3 regions of the Cytobacillus sp. IB215316 genome follow, and region 1 is predicted to be linked to each of the others. Evidence: riboswitches for the same ligand, from Rfam matches in the RefSeq annotation. Region 1 holds a riboswitch; each other region holds the start of a gene.

Region 1 (7,978 bases):
AACTTGAGAGAGCTGTGGAAATTGTTTTATATCCTTTCCCATATTAATTTCAAACGGTGTCCAGAAGTTTGCTAACATTACTTTGTATTTTGGGTATGCCCAAGGAAAACGGACGTCATCCCAGTTTAATATATTTGAACTTGCCCCGTTGATCATACTTGTTGAACAGTTTGGTGCTTGTGCATCCATGAGCTCTCGTTTGGCAATTGTAATCATCATTATCCCCCTCTTTTAACTATGACAGCTATCGCAATCTTCAATGTCAGCAGTTGATGTTGAACGTACATAATAGGTTGTTTTTAATTCGTTTCGCCAAGCAAGTGTATGAAGCTCCAATAATTCTTTAGCCTTTACGTCATTCCGAACGTAAATATTAAATGAAATTGATTGGTCGATATGCCGCTGTCGTTTCGCATTTTGCATAATACTCCACTTTTGGTCAATAGTATAAACCGACTTGTAATACCAGTTTGTGTAAGATGTCAAATCTGGTGCAGTAACTGGTATTTTATAGTTCTTTTTCTCTTCAGAGTATTCTTTTCTAAATATCGGGTCAATACTTGCTGTAGACCCTGCAATGATCGAAGTTGATGAATTAGGTGCTACTGCAAGCAAATACCCGTTTCGAATACCGTGCTTCTTAACATTTCCTTTTAACTCATTCCATTGTTTTGAATGATATTTTCTGTATTCGAAATATGCTCCTGATTCCCAATCTGAGCCGTAAAATGCAGGATAGGGTGTTTTTTCCTTAGCCAATTCCATGCTAGCTTGAATTGTTTCGAACGCAATTTGTTCATACAGTTCATCACAATAAGCGACAGCTTCATCACTTTCCCACGCTATACCTTTTAATGCTAATAAATGGTGCCACCCAAATGTACCTAATCCAATCCCTCTATATTTTTCATTTGTTATTTCAGCTTGTAATACAGGAATTGCATTTAAATCTATTACATTATCAAGCATACGAACTTGTATTTTAATTAACCGGTTAAGGACATCATCCTGAACTGCTTTAGCTAAAGAGATTGATGATAAATTACAAACGACAAAATCCCCAGGCTCTTTCACAGTAATGATTTGACCATCATCTACCATTTGTTCAACAACAACTGTGGGACTCATATTTTGCATAATTTCTGTACATAGATTACTACAAAAAATCATCCCTTTATGTCTGTTTGGGTTTGCTCTATTTGCTGTATCTCGGTAGAACATATATGGTGTTCCTGTTTCTAACTGTGAAATCATAATAGCTTTGAAAATATCTATCGCCGCTACAGTTTCTTTTGAAAGGATCGGATTGTTGACGCATTCCCAATATTTATCTCTAAAAGACCCTTTGCCACGCTCCTCATCAAAATAATCCTCTAATGAAAAGCCCATTGTTTTTCTTACTTCGTGTGGGTCAAAAAGATACCACTCACCACGTTTTTCAACAACCTCCATAAATACATCAGGTATACACACTCCGGTGAATAGATCATGTGTACGAAGTCTTTCATCTCCATTATTTAATCTCGTATCAAGAAACGACAATATATCCTTATGCCATACATCTAAATAAACTGAAATCGCTCCTTGCCTTTGGCCAAGCTGGTCAACAGACACTGCCGTATTGTTTAACTGCTTCATCCAAGGTATAACCCCTGATGAAACTCCTTTAAAACCCTTTATGTCACTACCTCTCGCTCTAATTTTCCCTAAATAAACACCTATCCCTCCACCATTTTTAGATAAATTCGCGATGTCTGTATTCGAATCATATATCCCTTGCAAGCTATCATCAACTGTATCTATAAAACAACTTGATAGCTGGCCATAGCTTTTTCCTGCGTTAGCAAGTGTTGGTGTTGCAACCGTCATATACAAATTAGAGAGTGCCCAATACGATTCCTTAATAAGCGCTAATCTATTTTCCTTATTTTCGTTCATCATCAATGTCATTGCAATGATGAGAAACCGCTCTTGTGGTAACTCAAATACTTCTCCTTGATGAGATTTTGCCAAATAACGATCCGATAATGTTAATAAACCTATATATGTAAAATATTGATCCCGCTCTGGTACGATAATGTCTGCTAATATATCAATTTCTTCTCTTGAATATTGTGAGAGTAATTTCGGACTATAAATTCCCATCTCCGTCAGCTTTAATAGCAATTGATAAAATGAACCATAGTGATAACCTGACGACTCACCTCTATTTTCAGCTGCTTTTTGATAAAGTGAATCAAGATATATATTTGCAGCAAAGAAAGTCCAATCAGGCTCTAACGATGTAATCCTTTCCAGTGCAGATAATATTAACATGTTGGTAAGTTGGTCAATATACCATTCATCTTTATTCTCAAGAGCCAGCATTATTTTCTCTCGATATTCATCAAATGATAAATGAGGAAATCTATCAGCTATTTTTTGAACATAATCTAAAACCATTTCAGACGTACCATCAGCCAGCTGCTGATACTCAACTAATACCTTTTGCATTCTTTCCATCCCCTTTTAATAAAAATGCGTATGAATCTCGCCTGCCTCCAACATGCAATGAAATCATTACACATGCTAGGTATATTGTGAAGTGACTCAATGGGTTAGAAGGCAGAGCTAGACCCTGTTCATCCTAAAATATAAAAAAGCTCATCCTTAGTAAGATGAGCGAACAGAACGATGGATATATAAAAGAGAGAATTATCACCCTTTTAAGAATAGTCATTCAACAAAAAAATGTTTGAATGATTTTTCTTCTCCTCGTCCTATCCTCCCAACTCCCGAAGAAAATAGCACTACATAAAAAAGGCAGGTCTCCTGACTTGTGCTTCGCTTTACTTTAAGCCCCTTCCCATGAAATCGTACTTCACAGTGGTTTCGCTTATTTCATCAGCACTTACAGTTGCGGGTACAGTTTTGGATTTTCACCAAATTCCCTACATGGAGATGTTCTATATTTCCGGAACATCTATACGTCGATTTTTCGACACCTTTTTTACTAGATAACAAAATATTGTATTATCAACTTAATTATACTACTAAATATTGAATTTCAATTTAAATTATAATAGGTTTTGACATTTCTTGCAATAAAAACTACACGCAAATAAGTAGTATTTTTTGTTGTTGAGCCTAACCTCGATTCTCTCATGATGGTAAACCAATGTAGCTCAAATGAAACCCCTATGGTAACAACCTATCGTAATCTATATTGAAAAGCCAATTTAATTTCAAATGGCGTGGATATGTTAATAAAGTAATTGAGGTTTCTGGTAAAGTATTAAAAATAGATATTACTATAAAGCATACAAGAGAACGAAGGAAATCGATCGAAATATTAGAATATATGAGAAAGCCATAGCCAAAGGGACAACGTTATCTCCGAGAGATATTTTACATTATGCTAATAAATGCTTGGATCATAAATACTATGAGCAAGCCATTCATTTGTATGAAACCATTCTTGCTATAACAAATCAGGATAAAGAATTTAAGTGTTATGCTATATGGAAGATTGCTGATACTTATATTAACCTTAAAAATTATGACAAAGCGATTGAGTATTGTTTAGGCTCTTTTAAGGTTGATTCTCCAAAAGCTGAAATATGTTGCAGGTTAGCAACAAGCTTTCAGTTAAAGAACGACATTCACCAAGCCATCAGTTGGTATAAAATAGCGACAACTAATGAAATTCCTCAATTAGAAGATTGTGGGTTTCCCATTTTTCAAGAATCATGTTACACATGGATTCCTCACCTAAAATTATGTGCTTGTTATATATATTTAGAAGACTATTCAAAAGCAAAGGTGCATAACGAGTTAGCACAAAAATATGTTCCTAATAGTTTTGCTGTAAAAGAATACAATCGGTTCTTACATGAAAAACATCTAGAAAGCTGAAATTCCAGAAAATTAAACGTCAACTAACCCACAATCCGTTATAATTTTGGGTTAATTGACATTTATCTGAAGTGTGCATATTCCTTTAACTAAATCGGTATCGGAAGTTCTGTCATGGGCAGAAGGCGCGAATCTTCGATTGCTGCAGTCCGATGTCCAATACCGGCAAGGTAGTCTTGATGACTTGAAAAAGCAAGAAACGACTGCACGCTGTTCTGGCGGATTAGCATGACAAGATCCCACCTTTCGTCTTCTGGACCGATAAGAAACTCTCCGCTATTACCAAGAAACATGACTTCTCCCCCACTTTCACGGAGAAATGGGAGCGTGTGCTCAATATAGCGGTTGAAAGCTTCAGCACCGCTAATTGGGACCTCCGATGATAGTTCAGGATTAGCTGTGTAATCGGCAATATCACGAAAACGCAGCAGGTTCAGCATGATGATACTACCCTCATATCCCTGTTGGATGAACCTCATACCAGCACGTTGCGATGGTTCGATGTAACGAACGGTTTTAGTGTTCTTTACACTCATTTTCTTCACTCCTTGACGTAATTTAAGTCAATAGTAACAAAAGACATAAATTATGTCGATACTTTTGACATGATTTATGTCTTTTTTTCCTCAAGCAAAAATATTTATTGAAGTGATCTATCCATTAGCCCAATAAGCTTTACTCCACAATATGGCCCTAAAATGAAAAAAAGCACTAATCCTTGTTACAGATTAGCGCCAGACTGTTGAGACTCAATTTACCTTATATAAACTAGGGTTGTTCTACTAAATTGCTATTTTACTAGATTCCTTATAGCATGGATATTTTGTAATTGTTTCTTTACAACTTGAGTAAGTTGAACTGCTGCTTCATAAAATCCATATTGGTCTGTACCTCAACGTGTATTGAGTTTTATGTTATTATTTCTCCTCGACTGTAAGAGATTTTACATTATTGTTTCCAACTGGATTATCACTTAGGTCTTTATCACTCACTGTAAATAATTGACTTGTTCCCCCAAAATTAGTTCTTGTATACAAAGTCGCTTTGTAATCACCGACAATATATATGGAGGATAATGAGCCTTCCGTAATTCCAACTTCCTCTGTCGTGGAATAAGCCCCGATTTTAGTAATCCTTTTATACGTATTTAGTGGATTATAGTTTTTATCTTTAAATAAATAAACTCCTTTTGGCAATATCATAAATGAAGAAACTTGGTTTTTGCCAACATTTGAACCAGATAGCCACTTTGATCCATCTTTATATGAAGACATACTTCCCTCATAATTCATATGTTCATATAATACAGCAGCCCAATCTCCTATAACGAGGACTGAACTTAATGCATCATTAGGAAAACCACCTTCACACCCATCCTTAGTAATTAATCCACACAATAACCAATTATTATATCTATTGTGTTCTCCTTTGAAGTTTTTATCTTTAAAGAAGTGAACACCTTCACCTTTTACTATTTTGATGGCAGATGCTCGATTATCACCTATATCTCTATCATCTAATGTTTTGTCACCGCCATCATTAAACCAAGAAACTTCACCATCATAGCCTTTATATTGATAGGTTATTAGCGCATACGGTCCAACAACCTTCACTGAAGATAAATCATCATTTGGAAAGCCGATACCTGCTTGAATATCATCAAATGAGGATATACCATCATTATTTCTAGATTTAAATAGCATGTCACCCATATACTGCGATCCTGTAAATAGATAAACACCATCTTTCTTTTCTTGCACCTCTAGAGATGAAACCGTATTAGCGCCAATTTCCTTTGAATCTAAGTCACGGAAAGTCGCATTGCCAAATATCGTTTGAGTTAAACCACCATAACTTTTATCTTTGTGTAGTGTAACATATACATCTCCTCTTACTAATATAGATGATAGGCTATTATTCGGAAAATCTAATGAACTCACATCAGATATTTTTTGACCTTTACTGACTGCAACACACTCCCCGTTAAATCCTGTTTTAGTAAAAAGAAATGCAGTTTCTGTTACAGAAAAGTTATTAGCTATTTTAGAAGCTGGTGATTTAATTAATTTATCATTATATAAAACTTCCTTCACAATATAAAAATCTACGTTGTTATTTTCAACTAATACATCGTATAATTCAGCAGAAATATTCACTGAAGCATCTGTGCCTTCAAATGCCCCTACTTCTTCACCGCCTGTGTCAGGATTACCAATATATACTCTATAATATGTTCTCTCTCCAGCTGGTAGTTGATCATCTTCCCAAGAAAAAGGAATAGAACAGCTTGTTTGAACAATATCCCTTAACGATGCGGCTGTTAATTCGACTTTCCCAAAAACTTCATTACTTGGACGTGATACAGTTTTATATAATGTTCTGTTATCAAAAAGGGTATCTTCATGATAAGACTTGATCCAATAAACATTATTTTTTTCTGGCTCTACATTCACGTCTAACCAGCTCGTAACAGTTGGGTCTTGAATGAGTGCTGCGATACTATCATTTTTATATACGATAAAGCCGTCTACATTCGGGTCAGAAGTTTGATCCCAAGACAAAGTTGTCGTCAAGTCAGCAAATGATGAATCTACACGTACGTTTGATGGTACTTCTAAAAGAGAATCTTCTGGATAAATTGGTACTTCCATCGTTGCGTAGCCTTTATTGATCATTTTGATAACATAAGAATTTTTATCAGGTCTAAGGCCATAATCGTCTAAGTCATTTTCAAACGCTTTGCTAAGTTCATGAAAATGATTGGCTTGCGTAAAATTAACTTTAGATTGTGTAACTAAGTTATAAACTGCCCATTTATATGGATTTGCACCAGCTATTGTTCCAAAAGGCTTAGTAAAAGTTTCTGTATTAGCCTCATTTATCGTTCTAGAAAACGCATAGCTTCTTGAATCAGAGTAATTATAATTTAAACTCACGCCTACTTTAAATTCTACTGCAAAAGCTTTGCTAGTAAATTCAGTTGAAATACCTAAGCCAAACCCATGAGTAAGTGTTGCCATTTCCTGCTGTGACTCAGTCAACCCATAAGATCTTTGAAAACTAGCCGTAGCAGGTCCACCTGTTTTCTCATTTCCATATGCAGCTCTCTCCCACCATTCCTCTACATCTAATGTCAATCCCTCAGCAAAATATGAGTTTTTGTCCAATAATAAAGTAATTTCTCTAGGAGTACCGACAGGAAAAACAGAATTTAACAACCCATTATCAGGGCTATATATTGCTCTGAATGTGTCAATATTTGGATCATATTTATCTAACGCATTATTTAGAACACTTAATGACTCGCCTGCAAGCTTTTCATAATATTCCGCATTGTAATAATGATCATTATAACCAGGATCAACGATAAAATTTATCGGGATATATTCAAATGGTTCAATTCCATGAAATATTGTTCGATTTTCATATGTGTCGAATGGAAAAGCCTCGTTGTCATCAAGCGCAGGAACAATTAATTCTGGTTCCACATAACCGTTGCTGTTTCCCCTTTCTCCTACCTCTTCTACATTAGTAGTATCTGTTTTTAGCGATTTCGAAATAGATCCAGATGCTGCAGAATCATCAGGTAAATATAATTGATATGTACCTCTATCAATTACTTCATATCCTGGAGGTGCTACTAGCTCTTCACTTTCATCATCTACAGCACCGAATACATTTGAAGGAATACAAACAAATAATAACAGGAAAAAAATGATGTTTATCGAATATTTAGTCGAACTGCTTACTATACTTTTCATAACCTCACCATCTTTTCAATTATTTTGGTCTAAAGGCATTAACATAGGCTCTTTTCGTAAACTTTTGGCTATTGAGACTCATTTAGGGTAGAAACAAATAATTTTTTTATATGACTTATTAAAAATAAGAAAGATGCCACGAAGCTAGGTATAAACGCATTTATTTCATAGTCAATAACAACAATCAATGCGAAAACAGCCTCGAATTAAGAAGAAAAACTAATTGTGAAGTATAGCTATTAATCACCTCCTTAAATTAAATAATACAACTCGGTAAAGTTTGATAGATTAATAGAGAGAATAACAACTTTAGTAATGAGGGA
Region 2 (7,978 bases), on a different contig from region 1:
CTTGTCTTTCTCACTTATCATAGAGGTTTTGTCTGTATGGTTTGTATTAACAGCGACAATGAATTTTATAACAGGCTTAATATTAGCCATGTGGCAAACGATGCTTGGAATGCTCATCATTAAAATGATAGATGAAAAGTATATAGGGAGAACAAATGGAATATTAACTCCATTATTTATTGGAGGAATGCTAGTGGGATCGGCTGTTGCTGGACCTTTGGTCACTTACACATCATTAATCGTTACTTATTTTACAGCTGCAATCATCATAATAGTCGGTGCTATGGTTAGCATTAAGCTTAATTTAACGAACTTATCTGTTAATCAGCCAAATGAATCTAAAGAATTACCTTATGAAACTAAAATTAGTAATGAGTTCAATTAACAAATGCTCATGTTTTAGTAAATAACCGTAGATACAAATGCATCTACGGTTTTCATCTCTTTTGATACAACGGGTGAGGCAGCGAGTCTATTTAATGAGGGATCCTGTTAATGATTTTGAGAACTCCACAATCTATAGACATCTACTAACTCATGTCCATCAAAGGATAATTTATAAATATCTGGCATGGTGAGTTGTTTCCAAAAGGCAAAATCAAATTGTGGGTCAAAGTAATTCATGATTAATACCATAATATTGCCATGTGTACCGACGACTATATTTTTACCTTCATATTTTGATAATATCTCTTTAGTTACCTTTACACCTCGTGCCTGAGCAATTATATTTGATTCCCCACCTTTGAATGAAAGCTGCTCATTTTCCCAAACGGCTGTTATAGCCTGTAGGAAGTTATCAACTGGTCCGTCAGACAATAATCTCTCCATAAAGTCGTCTTTTAGTACTATCTCCATATCTCTAAGCTGGGCAATACCGTCAACTGTTTGTATCGCTCTTTTGTAAGGGCTAGATATGACGATATCGATTTTTTCGTCTTTAAGAATGGATGTTACGTTAGTTGCGTCAAATAGACCTTGTTTAGACAGAGGCCTACTTAATTCATCAGGTGTATAAGTAGCATGAGCATGGCGCACAAAAAATAAGTTTGTTTTCATATAATCACCTTTATTTATGTTTGATATTGTTTTTTCCACAGCTCGTTTCTTTTCTTACTAAGATATAAACACGGATAAAGCAGTTAGTTTAACCTTTTCTTCTTCTAAGACTATTAAAACCATATTCAACATATGCAACATATCAGTTACTCGAATTTAAGTGAAATAAAGCAACAAAGATAACAAAAGGCTGTTTTAGTATAGTTTGCTGTTATATCAATATTTTTTAGAAGAAAAGATGCCCCGAAGCTTGAGTTGTCCTCATGTGTATTTGTTAATAGGAAAAATAACCGAAAACAGCCTAACAAAAAGTGCCTATTAAATTAGCATTCCTTTGCTGCTAAAATGCAAATAGCTATTCCTTAGCTGATATGCAGTAACTTAATCGCATACAGCTTCAAAACTTATTAAGGTGCTTCCGCATTTTGTGTATGGTGTCTCAACGATATTGATCTTATTTCTTTCGTGAAATACATATATAAACTTATGCTTAACAGTGTTGATCCTCCGACTAATGGTAGCCAATAAGGTGAGATGATGTTTAGAAGTGTTCCTGACAGAATCATAGCAATCGGTACAATGGCCTTAACAATAGTTAAGCCAGTACTTATAACTCTTCCTCTTAACTGATCAGGAACCATTTGTTGAATAAACGTCATGATAGGGATATCCACAAATGATGAAGAAATCCCAAAGCCTATATTTAATACACAATAAAATATTGTGTAAAAAATAGGGTGATAAGTTTGGTTAAAGAGCAATGGTCCACTAATGAGGATTGTTAAACTGGAGATGATCATAGTCATAAGTATTAAAAACTTATGATAATGTAACTTTGAAATAAATTTTCCAATGAAAATAGATCCAATTAGCATACCAATTGGAAATGCCGCTTCAATGATTCCGAATGCAGTAGAATGAAGCTTTAAAACATTTGTAATAATAAACGGAACTGGAATGGTTGATGATAAAGTAATAAAAAAGTTAACAAGTATTGACAGAACGATAATGCCTCGTAATTTTTTTTGAGAAATAATATAAGAAAAACCTTCCTTTAGCTCTATGAAAAAGTGGTCTTTTTCTTTGTTAGGAGAATTTTTTTCGTTGAATCGGAAATTAATAAAGCACTCACTTATACTTGAAATGATAAAGGAGATAGCATTTATTAATATAAAGGTTTTTATATTAACAAAAGCAAATACCATTCCTCCTATAATTGGTCCTAAAGTAAAAGAAATTGAAAAAATTATTCTTGTGATCGCGTTGATCTTCATCAAGTTATTTTCATGAACAATATTTGGTTTAGATGATTCGATGCTCACACTAGCAAATGTACTGAAGACATTTAAAATAAATGTAATTGCATAAATCCAATATAAATGGAGTTCATGAAGGCTAATTACATATAAAATAAGAAGCACCACGCCACTTAATACATCACTAAAAACTAGTATGAATTTACGGTTCAGACGGTCTGTGATAACTCCAGCTACAGGTCCTAAAATAATGGTCGGTATAATAGATAATATTAAGTTTGTTGCAAATGAAAGCCCCGAACCTGTTACTGTCAAAACATATAAACTGATAGCAAATGAGTAAACGAAAGATCCAAATAACGAGACAATGCTTCCAAATGAAAGTAAGATCAAATTTTTTACATCAGATTTTGGATCAAACATTTGACTTAATTTATTCCTCAATATTTCCCCCTCCTTTATAGTAATCCTAATTCATCGGGAAAGGGCAATAGCAAGGTAGTATTTACGTTTTTTTTACGATGAAATTTACAAAAGGTCGGGTTAACCCAACCTTTTTCCATAATAAAGATAAGTATACATCTTCTCGCCATCTAGTAATTGCAATTCATACTTTCCAGGGGATTGATCAACTGGAATAGAGACCATATCGTCGACAAGGTCATAGCGTAAAGTTTTTAATTTCTCTTTGATGTTATTAAGTTGAAAGTTTTGTCTATAAGACGGATTGATTTCATTTTTTATATGATAGTTTTCATACGTCAAATATGCACCGATTAAATTACTTTCTTCTTTTAAATAAAGCTGTACTTCCTCTATTAAAAAGTTTTCATGTTGAAAGCTATGCTCTGAACTGCCTGTATCAATTAAAAAATCGACTGCTTCTTTTTTTAATGGAATATGTAGGAAATCAGAACAAATAAATAAGATATTTTTCTGTTCTTCATAAGTTTCTAAAATGCTTTTTAATACGTAATGTCGTTGGTAATCATGATCAACAGCAATATAGAGGCAATCTTTAGGCAAGGAGTTATAGATATGCCTTAATGAGAAACCAATTCCGGTACCAAGATGGAGCAATATTTTATGCGTTAATTGTTCAAAATTAACCCTTTTATAAAACCAGTCAACAGCCTGATATAGATGATCTAAATATTTTTCATCTGTTTCCTTAATGTAATCTGATATAAAATAGTTGAATTCATTCATCATATGACTTGGACTTTTAACGTGGTGAGCATGATGAATGGTTTGTGGGGTGAAGAGAATTCCGTCTTTAATAAAGTGTTGATGCTCACAGTTACATTGAAGAACACCATGTAAGATTTGATTGTTAACGATGTCTCCATTTTTAATGCTTAAAGCAGCGCCGCATTTTTTACATTCTAAAAGTGGGAGCACTGATAAGCTCATACCCATTTTAAGCTGTTTAGGTTTATTCGTTGTATTTAAATGGGTAAGTTCATTTTGCAAATTTTGTCTCGTTTCTTCGTATTCGACTATTTTATGTTCTATCGTATGTAGCTTTTCTACAAAAATCTCTTTGTAAAATTCGTTATTTTCTAGTGCGGATAATTTGCCAAGTCTTTTATATTGAAAGATTGTTTTTATTTCACTTAACGAAAAGCCGAGGTTTTTTAAGTAAATAATATCCTTTACATCTCTGTGGCACTGTTCATCAAATTGATACTGTCCGGATGCTTTCTCAGGTGTTATTAAGCCAAGGTCTATGTAGTGTCTAGTTGTATTTATGCTTATTTTATTTTCTTTAGAAAATTGTCCTATTTTCATAGTTAGTCACCTTAACTTTGTTTTATTAGAAATCAAATTAATATTTATTATATTATACACGTACTATTAGAAATTTCCTTTCACAAATATACATGATATGAAAAAAGCTAGACTCATAATTTAATTTAGAATATACTGAATTATAACAACTGAATGATGAAATAAACAGGTGTTGTGCATAAGTAAAAGCTGTGTACAACTTAAAAGGGAAGTTCGGTGTAAAGCCGACGCGGTTCCCGCCACTGTAAGTCTGAGCAACCTGCATATGTGTCACTGTTTCGTAAAGAAATGGGAAGGCGCAGGAAGTGTTGAAGATAAGTCAGGAGACCTGCCTGTTTAAGTAACACGATTGTAACCTACGGGAATATAGGGAGGTGTTGTTAAGAATTAGTATGTAAACATATAGTTAATACTGACTTTTTCTGAGCACTCGATCCTTTATGGTTTGAGTGCTCTTTTTATTTTACATAAAGGCTCTTTCGGAATCTTCTAATTTTGTGTAGTAACCACGAGCTATATTCGTGTGTATATCAATATATTTGGAATTAGCCTTTATAAACATGGGGGAGAGCTTCACTGATGAAAAGAAAACATGCTTGGCTATTCGTAACAATTATTATTGGTTTGACTAGTTATTTTTGGCTGAATTCATTTCGGCCAGTATATGCGATGCACATAATGGAGGGCTTCCTGCCGGTTGGGTGGGCTATTTTTTGGTGGGTTTTAACCATTCCATTTTTGGCTGTTGGGATGTACTCCATCCGAAAAAAAGTGAAAGAAAACCCTGAGGTGAAGACGATGCTTGGGCTATCAGGGGCGTTTGCATTTGTGTTGTCAGCATTAAAAATCCCTTCTGTAACTGGAAGTAGTTCACATCCGACTGGTGTTGGGCTAGGTACTGTGCTTTTTGGTCCAACAGTCATGAGTGTACTAGGGACGATTGTATTAATGTTTCAATCATTATTGCTCGCTCATGGCGGTATCACAACACTCGGTGCAAATGCATTTTCAATGGCTGTTGTAGGACCAATGGTTACATATTTCGTATTTAAAGCAGGCTTAAGAGTAAATTTCTCTTTTGCAGTCTCAGTTTTTTTAGCAGCCATGTTAGGAGATCTCAGTACTTATACTGTGACAGCTTTTCAATTAGCTCTGGCATTTCCGACTGAGGTTGGAGGAGTTGTAGCATCATTTATCAAATTTGCTGGGATTTTCTCTTTCACACAAATTCCTTTAGCAGTGAGTGAGGGGCTATTAACAGTAGTAGTTATGAACTTGCTTGCAAAATACAATGTTCGAGAATTACAGCTATTAAATGTTCCAGTAGTTAGAATGAGTTCAAAAAAAGCTTAGAACAATAAGGTAGTATGTTTGAGCAAAAAGAGAAGTAACTCAATTAGTTATACTACAGCCATTTTTTCAGTTTTTTTAACTTACATTTGAGTAACTGATGTGTATGAAATGATTTTTATAGACTTTAACAAAGAAAAGATGCCCTGAACTAGTTATATTCTTGTTTAGCTTTTATTACGAAAAGCAACTATTAATGCGAAAACAGCTATTTGAAACAAGGAGGTATGTTAATTAATGAAAAATCTGATTTTGATAGTGTTGGTCATCTTGTTGGCTATTGTTCCTTTAGTAACACAGCAGGCTGCTGAATTTGGTGGGGCAGATGGACAAGCTGAAGAAGCGATTGGTGAAATAGCACCTAATTATGAGCCTTGGTTCAACGTATTATGGGAGCCACCAAGCGGTGAGATAGAAAGCTTGCTATTTTCCTTACAAGCGGCCATAGGTGCAATTATAATCGGCTATGTTATCGGCTATGGTAGAGCACGAAAAAAATTCTCCACTGAATCTTCTAGTGAGGTGAAGCATGCTTCGGATTGACCAGCTTGCTTATTTGAATCAGCTACGACATGTTCACCCTATTGAGAAAGCAGTTTTCACATTTTTATTTTTGTTTTTCTGTCTTATTACAAAAAGTGAAGTTATTGCTGTTATAACTTTGTTAATCATGAGCATGGCAATAGTTTTTGGTGCGAAAATCTCAGTACGTGATTATATAAAACTACTTTTATTACCATCATTTTTTTTGGTTTCAAGTATTATACCTATTCTTATTTCGGTTGCACCGTATGACTACAAAGTAATTGATTCTTTATGGTCAATGACTTTTGGTACGTGGCAGTTGTATATATCTACAGATAATATATCAATCGTTACAAGCTTATTTTTTACCGTTTTCTCAACTGTAAGTTGCATGTATTTCTTAATATTATCTACGCCGCTTCATGATATTTTATGGCTTCTACAGAAAATGAAACTACCAACACTATTTATTGAACTCGTTGCATTCACATATAGATTTATTTTTGTACTCTTAGATAAAGCTCAAGAAGTCTATATCGCACAAGCTTCTAGACTTGGCTATCAACATTACCGTCTATCAATTTATTCTTTAGGTCAGCTAGTGGTAGGGGTGTTTGTAAAGTCTATGAAGTACGCAAAAGAACTACAAATAGCTGTAGATACACGTGGTGGACAAGATGGTAATTATGAAATTGAAAGCAGCTATAAATATCATCCACTGAACTGGGGGATCGTAGCGATATCAATGCTGACGCTTACATTTGTAGCATCAGCTATGTAAAAGGAGTTCTGTTTAATGAGTACACCAATTATAGAGCTTGAAAACATTATATACCAATATCCTGATGGGACTGATGCTATAAACAATATTTCTCTATCTATTGAACAAGGAAAGAAAATTGCTTTGTTAGGAAATAACGGGGCTGGAAAGTCAACATTGTTTTTACATTTCAATGGGATTTTACAACCCACGAGTGGTTCCATCTGTTTTCAAGGTGAAACGTTACGGTACAAGCGCAAAGAGATAAAGAGATTACGTCAACAGGTAGGGATTGTATATCAGGATTCTGACTCTCAATTATTCTCATCTAGTGTTTATCAAGATATAAAATATGGACCTAAAAATATGGGGCTTTCTGAGAGCGAAGTGGAGCTAGCTGTGGACAAGGCAATGGTGTTAACGGAAACGACTGCATTAAAAGAAAAGCCACCTCATTTTTTAAGCATTGGCCAAAAAAAACGAGTTGCCATTGCGGGAATTGTGGCCATGGAGCCGAAGCTCATGGTATTAGATGAACCGACAGCAGGGCTAGATCCATACTATGCTAAGAAAATTATGAATGTATTACATGATATTCAAACAGAGAACAAAACAATGATTGTGTCTACACATGATGTGAATTTAGCTTATGAATGGGCTGATGAGATCATTGTAATGAATGAAGGGAGGATCATAGCCCATGACAAACCTGATCAAGTATTTCGAGACGATGCGATTTTACAAAAAAGTCACTTAGAGAAACCGTGGATCATTGATGTCTTCGAACAATTAAGAGTGAAAGATCGATTTAATTCATGCACCATTCCAAAAACAAAAAATGAAATAATGAAGCTTTTAGCAGAAATATAGTTATTGAAGGGAGAGGATGAAATTGACGACATGGAATTTACAAGGGACGAAACATCACGTGTTGATATGTAATGGTTCAAGCTGTATGAGAAAAGGTGGTGAAGAAGCTACAGTAGCTATTCGTGAAGAAATTGAAAGACTAGGTCTCGATTCAACTGTTCATACGACAAGAACGAGGTGTAATGGTAGATGTAAGGACGCGTGTGTAGCAATCGTCTATCCAGAGGGTACGTGGTATGAGAAGGTTACACCAGAACTAGGTCGCCAGATTGTTTCCGAACACCTTGCAGAAGGACAGCCCCTTACACATGCGATGAGCTATACAACAACAAATACGGGGATGCAGTTACAAGGTGATCGTCCACTT
Region 3 (7,978 bases), on a different contig from region 1:
GATAATGTTAATAATGAAGAGCAAAAGCAAGTTGATATGCGCTATGATGGTAGCGCAAGGCGTTCACAAACATATAACAAAACGATAATTGATAAAATATGGAATTTCTTTTCTTCTGTAAAAGTTGGTGTTTGGTTAATAGTTATTACTTTAATAGCTTCAGCATTTGGAACGATTTATCCGCAATTAATGTATATACCGAATACAGCTAAGGCTAATCCAGCAGCATACTATGAATCTCAGTATGGGGTGACAGGAAAATTATATTACGATTTAGGCTTTCATGAGTTATACGGCTCATGGTGGTATTTAATCTTAATAGGGAGTATCGGTATTTCTCTCGTTATTTGTAGTTTAGATCGAGTGATTCCATTATATCGTGCATTAAAAAAACAAGGTATCTCAAGACATCATAGTTTTTTAAAAAGACAAAGGCTTTATAGTGAATCTCAACTAAAAGGTAGTGAAAATTCGTTAGCTACCGTGAGAGAGAAGCTATTAAAGAAAAGGTATAATGTCCGTGAAGAAAATGGTAATATTCTTGCTGAAAAGGGCAGGTTCTCACGGTGGGGGCCTTATGTAAATCATGTTGGACTCATCATTTTTTTAATAGGTGTACTCGTTCGATCGGTACCAGGGGTCTATATTGATAAGTCATTATGGATGCGTGATGGAGAGACTAATGAAATCCCAGGTACGAATGGAAAATATTATTTACAAAGTCATGGCTTTAAGTTAGATGTCTATGAAAAAGACTCTGAAAAAGATGTTTTTGAAGATGCGTTAGCGAAAATTGGCGATGGGGTGTTAGCAAAAAACTATCAAACTGATGTTACGTTATATGAGCGTGTCGGTGATTTTATTCCAGGTGCGGAACCGGAGCTTAAAAAAATTAAGGATTTTGCTATCCGTGTGAACGAACCTTTAAAATATGACCATTATGCGTTATACCAGGCAGACTTTAAATTAAATGAATTTCGTGAAATGTCCTTTAAATTAATTGAAAAAGAAAATGAGGATGTAAGCCTGGGTGAATTAACGATAGACCTTCATAACCCCCAGGAAGAGTATGATTTAGGTGAAGGTTATCAAGTAAAGTTATTGAAATACTTTCCTGATTACTATTTAAATAGTAATGGTGAACCTGATACAAAATTAAAAATACCTAATAATCCTGCTTTTGTATTTGAAATGTATACACCTGATACTCCAGAAGGTGAAAGAAGCTTTGTTGCGATAAGGCAAAATATTGAGCCTAATGGGGATAATCAATATAAGATGGCTTTTTCAGGAATTGAAACGGTGAATGTCTCAGGGCTAACTGTAAGGCGTGATTTTTCATTAGCTATTATAGCCATAGGTGGAGCAATATTTATGATCGGTGTTATCCAAGGGATGTACTGGAATCATCGTCGGATTTGGTTCAAGCGTGAAGGGGATTTGATTTATATTGCAGGACATACGAATAAAAATTGGTTTAGTTTGAAAAAGGACATTACATCAATTATCGAGGATACTCAGCTCGTGATGCCAGTTGATCAAGTTGAAGATCGTAAGAAGCAGGCAAAGGGGGATTAATATGGCAGAATTAAGTAGTAATTTACTATATATTGCTTTTTTACTATATTTAATTGCAACAGTTTTTTTTGGAGGGACGATAGGCAACAAACGCAGTGATAATAAAAAAAACCGTTGGGCACAAATTGGGATTATTATTACGATCTTAGGGTTTGTGTCACAGCTTGGCTATTTTATTTTGAGGTGGATTGTAGCTGGACATGCGCCAGTCAGTAACTTATTTGAATTTACTACGTTTTTTGGAATGATGTTAGTCGGTGCATTCATTTTTATATATATTATTTATAAAACTAGTGTACTCGGTTTGTTTACACTCCCAATAGCTATGCTAGTTATTGCATATGCTAGTATGTTTCCAACTGACATTTCTCCTTTAATACCTGCGTTACAAAGTGACTGGTTATACATACATGTTATTACTGTATCAGCAGGTCAAGCAATTCTTGCAGTAAGTTTTGCTGCTGGGTTAATTTATTTAGTTAGATCAGTAGATCAATCGAAGAAAAGTAAACGGACGTTTTGGCTTGAATTAATATTGTATAGCTTAGTAAGCACAATAGGTTTTATTACCATTACTAGTGGGTTTAAGGTTTTAGATTATGAAGCGACATTCTCATATGTTGACAAGAGTGAACAGCCACTTGAAGTTACTTATCAACTTCCAGCTTTAGTTGGACCATATCAAGGGGAGCTTCTTACAGCTGGACGCTTTGAGCCACTAATAAGTATGCCTGCCGTTATCGATGCACAAAAATTAAATACTTTACTATTATCATTAATTACAGGATTAATTATATACGGCATGCTGAGGTTAATACTCAGGAAAAGAATTGGAGCTGCATTGCAGCCTATTGTGAAAAATGTTAATTTAGATCTAGTGGATGAGATAGGTTACCGTGCAGTAACGATTGGGTTTCCAATATTCACATTAGGCGGGCTAATCTTTGCGATGATTTGGGCGCAAATAGCATGGAATCGTTTTTGGGGATGGGATCCAAAAGAGGTATGGGCGCTTATTACTTGGCTCTTTTATGCAGCCTTTTTACATTTAAGACTTTCTAAAGGATGGCACGGTGAAAAATCAGCATGGTTAGCGGTAATTGGTTTTGCCATTATTATGTTTAATCTAGTTGCTGTTAACCTAGTCATTGCAGGATTACATTCATACGCATAATCATAAAGACAGATACGCATAAACCTATACGTTAACAATTTCAACTATTAACATTGTCTGAGGAGGACGAGACATATGGAAAGAGAAATTAAGATATTAGTTGTTGATGATGAAGAACGAATTCGACGACTATTAAGGATGTATTTGGAGCGTGAAGATTACGTAATTGAAGAAGCAGACAACGGTAATGATGGTTTACTTAAAGCTCTTGAAAATGACTATGACCTCATTCTTTTAGATTTAATGATGCCTGGTAAAGATGGCATTGAAGTATGTAGAGAGCTTAGAGAAAAAAAGGCGACACCTACAATTATGCTAACTGCAAAAGGTGAAGAAGTGAATCGTGTCCAAGGGTTTGAAGTTGGGACAGATGATTATATCGTTAAACCATTTAGCCCGAGAGAGGTTGTACTTAGAGTCAAAGCATTGTTAAGAAGGTCTTCACCGACTTCTTATTTACAAACTGAAACAACTACAAAAGATGTAATTGTATTCCCTCATTTATCAATTGATAATGATGCACATCGTGTATCTGCGGATGGGAAAGAGGTCAGTCTTACACCTAAGGAGTATGAGCTTCTTTATTTTCTTGCCAAGGCTCCTGATAAAGTGTTTGATAGAGAGCAATTATTAAAAGAAGTTTGGCACTATGAGTTTTTTGGTGACTTACGTACTGTTGATACACACGTAAAACGTCTACGTGAAAAACTGAATCGTGTTTCTGAAGAAGCAGCAAAAATGATCGTAACTGTTTGGGGTGTGGGTTACAAGTTTGAGGTAACCAATGAATGAAACTTTGGCGAAGTGTAGTAGGGAAATTATGGTTTACCATTTTGCTATTAGTTTCATTCGTATTATCAATTCTAACCGTCCTTTTACTCCAGTTTTTTGAAAATTATCATGTCAATGAGGCAAAGAATGATTTAACAAAAACAGCGACCAAAATAGCCTCGATCATGGAAGAATATGATGATAAACAATTAGCACGGAATATTTCATGGGAATTAATTGATGAGATGACGAAAGTCATTATTGTATATGATAAAGATAATTATTGGTATTCACCTGATAGTAATGTACTAGAAAACCTACCAATATCATCGATCTTTAATGATAAACAACTAGCCAGGGTGTTTACGAACAGGGAAGTAATAAGCGAAAAGAAATACTTACATGAAATCACAGCTCCAGTTGATAAAAACAGCCAATTGTTTTTAGTTGCTGCACCTTTAAAAGTTTCTAACGAAGAAAATGGCGCAGTAATTATATATCAGTCATTAAGGGCTGTTGAAGAGACATCACATCAAACAACTAAACTAATACTTTTAGCTGCGGGAGTCGCAATTGTATTAACGACCATATTTGCTTTTTTCTTGTCAACTAGAATAACTTCTCCACTTCTTAAAATGAGAGAAGCAGCGTTCGAAGTGGCAAAGGGGAAATTTGATACGAAGGTACCGATTTTGACAAATGATGAAATTGGTGATTTAGCTACTGCTTTTAATCAAATGGAGCGACAATTAAAGTATAATATGAACGCGTTAAGTCAAGAAAAAGAGCAGTTATCTAGTATTTTAAGCAGTATGGTTGATGGTGTAATTACTTTTAATAAAGATGGCTCGATCTTAGTTTCAAACCCACCTTCTGAGCAATTTTTGCAAGCATGGTATTACGAACAAGGCAATTTAGAGAAGCCAACAGAAGAGCTACCATCAGAGGTTCGAGAATTGTTTAAACAAGTTGTTTCTTTTGAGAAAGAACAGACGATAGAAATCACATTACAAGGTAGGAATTGGGTTATCGTTATGAGCCCGTTATATGATAATAAATTTGTCAGAGGAGCTGTCGCAGTACTTCGAGATATGACTGAAGAACGAAGGTTAGACAAGCTACGAGAAGATTTTATTGCGAATGTGTCCCATGAATTAAGAACACCAATTTCTATGTTACAAGGATACAGTGAAGCGATCATTGATGATATTGCTAGTAGCGATCAAGAAAAGAAAGATATCGCAAAAGTAATATATGATGAATCTTTACGTATGGGTAGGCTAGTGAATGAGCTATTGGATTTAGCTAGAATGGAAGCTGGTCACTTAAATTTGCATTTAGAAGAGATAGATATTCAACCTTACATTCAAAGAATAATTCGCAAATTTCATGGGTTGGCACAGGATAAGTTAATTACCATGGACGTGCAAATTAACGTAGTACATAAAACAATTATGTTTGATCCTGATAGGATTGAACAAGTATTAACTAATCTGATTGATAATGCAATACGTTATACTGATGAGCAGGGAACTGTTGTTGTAAAAGTTGATTCTATAAAAGATGGTTTGAAAATTGACGTCAAAGACTCTGGTTCAGGAATTCCTGAGGAGGACTTACCATTTGTCTTTGAACGCTTCTATAAAGCAGATAAAGCTCGAACGCGTGGACGTTCAGGTACTGGACTGGGCTTAGCAATTGCTAAGAATTTGATAGAGGCGCACAATGGAAATATCTTCGTTCATAGTAAAATTGATGAAGGAACTACATTTTCATTCTTTATACCACAATAATAAAATGCACGATTGTGCCATGTTAAGTATTTGATAAGCAGTCAAATTATTCTTGTCAATATATTAATAATCGGGTATTATGAAAAAGAATTTTTAAAAGGGCTCATTTCGTATATGGTGTTACTATTGTTAGTAAATATGCTAGAAATGGATTTATGGCAATTAGTTTTATCCTAAACGTCTTTGCATGAATAACAATAATCAATGCGTAAACAGCCTAAAAATGAATAGTGCTAGGTGTCTTTTCTATTATACTACATAGGAAATAAAGGGAATGTTAAAACATTCCATAAAGACTTAAAAGGGAATTCTAGTGTGAATCTAGAACTGCCCCCGCAACTGTATTTGTGGACGAAATGATATTACCACTGTATGGAATAATAATATTATACATATTTATTGTTAGCCATATGGGAAGGATCAAAGTAGGATGAAGCATGAGTCAGTAGACCTGCCAAGCACTATATACGTTTTCAATTCTTCGGGGATTGAGTATTGAGACGGTCGAGTAGTGTATTTTTTAGTAACAATACATTTATGATGCCGTCTAACAGCTCATCCAATTCGGATGGGCTTATTTCTATTTAGGCTGATTTCGTTAACATTGTTGTTACCTAAACAACAGAGGTTTATAATCATTCTCATCGTTGTATAGAAGAAAAGACAACACATAACTCTAGTTGTCCTAATACGAAAAACAACAATGAATACGAAAACTGCCATATTAAAAAAGAAGGAGAAAAAAGATGTTAAACATTAAAAAGTACTTCCCTACTGTCTTTATCGTTATTTTATCATTCATTTTATTAGTAGGTTGTGGTCAAACAGAGGTTAAAAATAATGAAGCTTCTACAAATGTAGAACAGGAAACTAAAGTTGATGATAAAGCAGAGTCTAGCTTTCCAGTAACAATTACGGATGGATTAGGTAATGACGTGACAATAGAAGAAGAGCCACAAGCAATAGTGTCGTTAATACCAAGTAATACAGAAATAGCTTTTGCGTTAGGTTTAGGTGATAAAATGGTTGGTGTAGGTGATTGGGCTGATTATCCACCAGAAGTAGCCGATATAGCAAGGGTTGGAGGAACAGAATTTAATGTTGAAAAGGTGATTTCATTAAACCCAGACGTCGTTCTTGCCCATGCCTCAAGTGCGCATAGCTCTACTGAAGGTCTTCAACAACTACGAGATGCTGGTATAAACGTGGTCGTTGTTAACAATGCAACATCATTTAAAGCAGTTTATGACTCTATTAAAATGATTGGTGTTGTCACTGGAACAGAAGAAAATGCAGACAAGATCATAAGTGATATGACAGAAAAATTGAATCTGATTAAAGAGAAGTCAGCAGAAATTAAAGAAGCTGATCAAAAGGTAGTTTGGATAGAAATATCCCAAGCTCCAGATCTATTTACGACGGGAAAAGGTACCTTCATGCACGAAATGCTTGAAGCAATTGGAGCAATAAATGCAGCAGGCGATCAAGAAGGTTGGCCACAATTTACAGAGGAAGATGCGGTATTGCTTAAGCCAGATGTTATTGTTATTACATATGGGTATTATGTCGATAATGCAGTTGATCAAGTATTAGCGCGTGATGCATGGCAAGAAGTACCAGCTGTAAAAAACAAACTGGTTTTTGATATTAACTCTAATTTAGTAACACGTTCTGGTCCACGTTTAATTGAAGGAGTAGAAGAACTTGCAAAAGCTGTCTATCCTGACATTTATCAATAAAAACCGTTCTCTACCATATATTATTACTGTATGTTTTGTTATATTTTCAATTTTGTTAGGGGTTTCGATAGGGACGTTATCGATCCCCTTTTCTACTATTTTAAACGTGATCTTTTATAGTGTTTTTCATTTAGGATCAATAGAGACGATTGATACAACAGTAGTAAATATTATAATGGCGATTCGCTTACCCCGAGTGATTCTAGCTTTTATAGTCGGATCTTCTCTAGCGATTGCAGGGGCTGCATTTCAAGGGTTGTTAAAAAACCCATTAGCAGATCCTTATACACTTGGAGTATCTTCTGGAGCATCAGTTGGAGCAGTAATTGTGCTTTTTTTTGCTATACATATCCCTTTTATAGGGAAATTTACTTTACCTATATTTAGTATTTCTTTTGCGTTTCTATCCCTCATACTCGTATTAGTGTTTGCCCGAGCAGTTGAGAAATCCATGTCTGTGGAAACGATTATTTTAACTGGGATTATATTTAGCTCATTTTTAGGGTCTATTATTTCTTTAATGATTGCACTTACTGGTGAAGAATTAAGACAGATCATTAACTGGTTATTAGGTAGTGTAGCAATGAGGGGTTGGGATTATATTAAAATTATTCTACCTTTTTATATGGTAGGCATTTTATTACTACTCGGAAATGGAAGAGAGTTAAATGCATTTTCATTTGGTGAAGAGTCAGCTAAAGTTTTAGGGGTTAACGTGGCAAAACGAAAAATGACCATTTTGGCAGCTTCTTCATTATTAACAGGTGCAGCTGTTGCTGTGTCAGGAACAATCGGTTTTGTAGGTTTAGTTATTCCTCACATAACAAGGCTTCTATGGGGTGCGAACCATGTTCGTCTATTACCATTATCAATGCTTAATGGGGGGGCATTTTTAGTTATTGCTGATTTAATCGCTAGAACAA

The links. A riboswitch is a leader RNA that binds a small molecule or an ion and turns the genes downstream of it on or off. The one in region 1 is predicted to bind cobalamin.
Region 2: it holds a riboswitch for cobalamin, as region 1 does, so the genes downstream of both, SLH48_RS18325 (energy-coupling factor ABC transporter permease) here and SLH48_RS14105 (ribonucleoside-diphosphate reductase subunit alpha) in region 1, are expected to answer to the same signal.
Region 3: it holds a riboswitch for cobalamin, as region 1 does, so the genes downstream of both, SLH48_RS03080 (ABC transporter substrate-binding protein) here and SLH48_RS14105 (ribonucleoside-diphosphate reductase subunit alpha) in region 1, are expected to answer to the same signal.

The regions. Positions count from the first base shown of each region.
Region 1 is NZ_JAXBMC010000008.1:133,056-141,033, forward strand. It holds gene SLH48_RS14100 (ribonucleotide-diphosphate reductase subunit beta) at 1-219, opposite strand, end outside; gene SLH48_RS14105 (ribonucleoside-diphosphate reductase subunit alpha) at 232-2,502, opposite strand; cobalamin riboswitch at 2,784-3,003, opposite strand; gene SLH48_RS14110 (tetratricopeptide repeat protein) at 3,409-3,894, shown strand; gene SLH48_RS14115 (DUF1330 domain-containing protein) at 3,984-4,430, opposite strand; gene SLH48_RS14120 (hypothetical protein) at 4,812-7,655, opposite strand.
Region 2 is NZ_JAXBMC010000015.1:4,169-12,146, forward strand. It holds gene SLH48_RS18305 (MFS transporter) at 1-385, shown strand, start outside; gene SLH48_RS18310 (histidine phosphatase family protein) at 493-1,059, opposite strand; gene SLH48_RS18315 (MFS transporter) at 1,467-2,759, opposite strand; gene SLH48_RS18320 (MerR family transcriptional regulator) at 2,859-4,106, opposite strand; cobalamin riboswitch at 4,257-4,457, shown strand; gene SLH48_RS18325 (energy-coupling factor ABC transporter permease) at 4,686-5,459, shown strand; gene SLH48_RS18330 (energy-coupling factor ABC transporter substrate-binding protein) at 5,694-5,999, shown strand; gene cbiQ (cobalt ECF transporter T component CbiQ) at 5,986-6,762, shown strand; gene SLH48_RS18340 (energy-coupling factor ABC transporter ATP-binding protein) at 6,778-7,611, shown strand; gene SLH48_RS18345 ((2Fe-2S) ferredoxin domain-containing protein) at 7,634-7,978, shown strand, end outside.
Region 3 is NZ_JAXBMC010000001.1:660,407-668,384, forward strand. It holds gene SLH48_RS03060 (cytochrome c biogenesis protein ResB) at 1-1,578, shown strand, start outside; gene ccsB (c-type cytochrome biogenesis protein CcsB) at 1,580-2,752, shown strand; gene SLH48_RS03070 (response regulator) at 2,828-3,544, shown strand; gene SLH48_RS03075 (ATP-binding protein) at 3,541-5,316, shown strand; cobalamin riboswitch at 5,575-5,790, shown strand; gene SLH48_RS03080 (ABC transporter substrate-binding protein) at 6,072-7,055, shown strand; gene SLH48_RS03085 (iron ABC transporter permease) at 7,021-7,978, shown strand, end outside.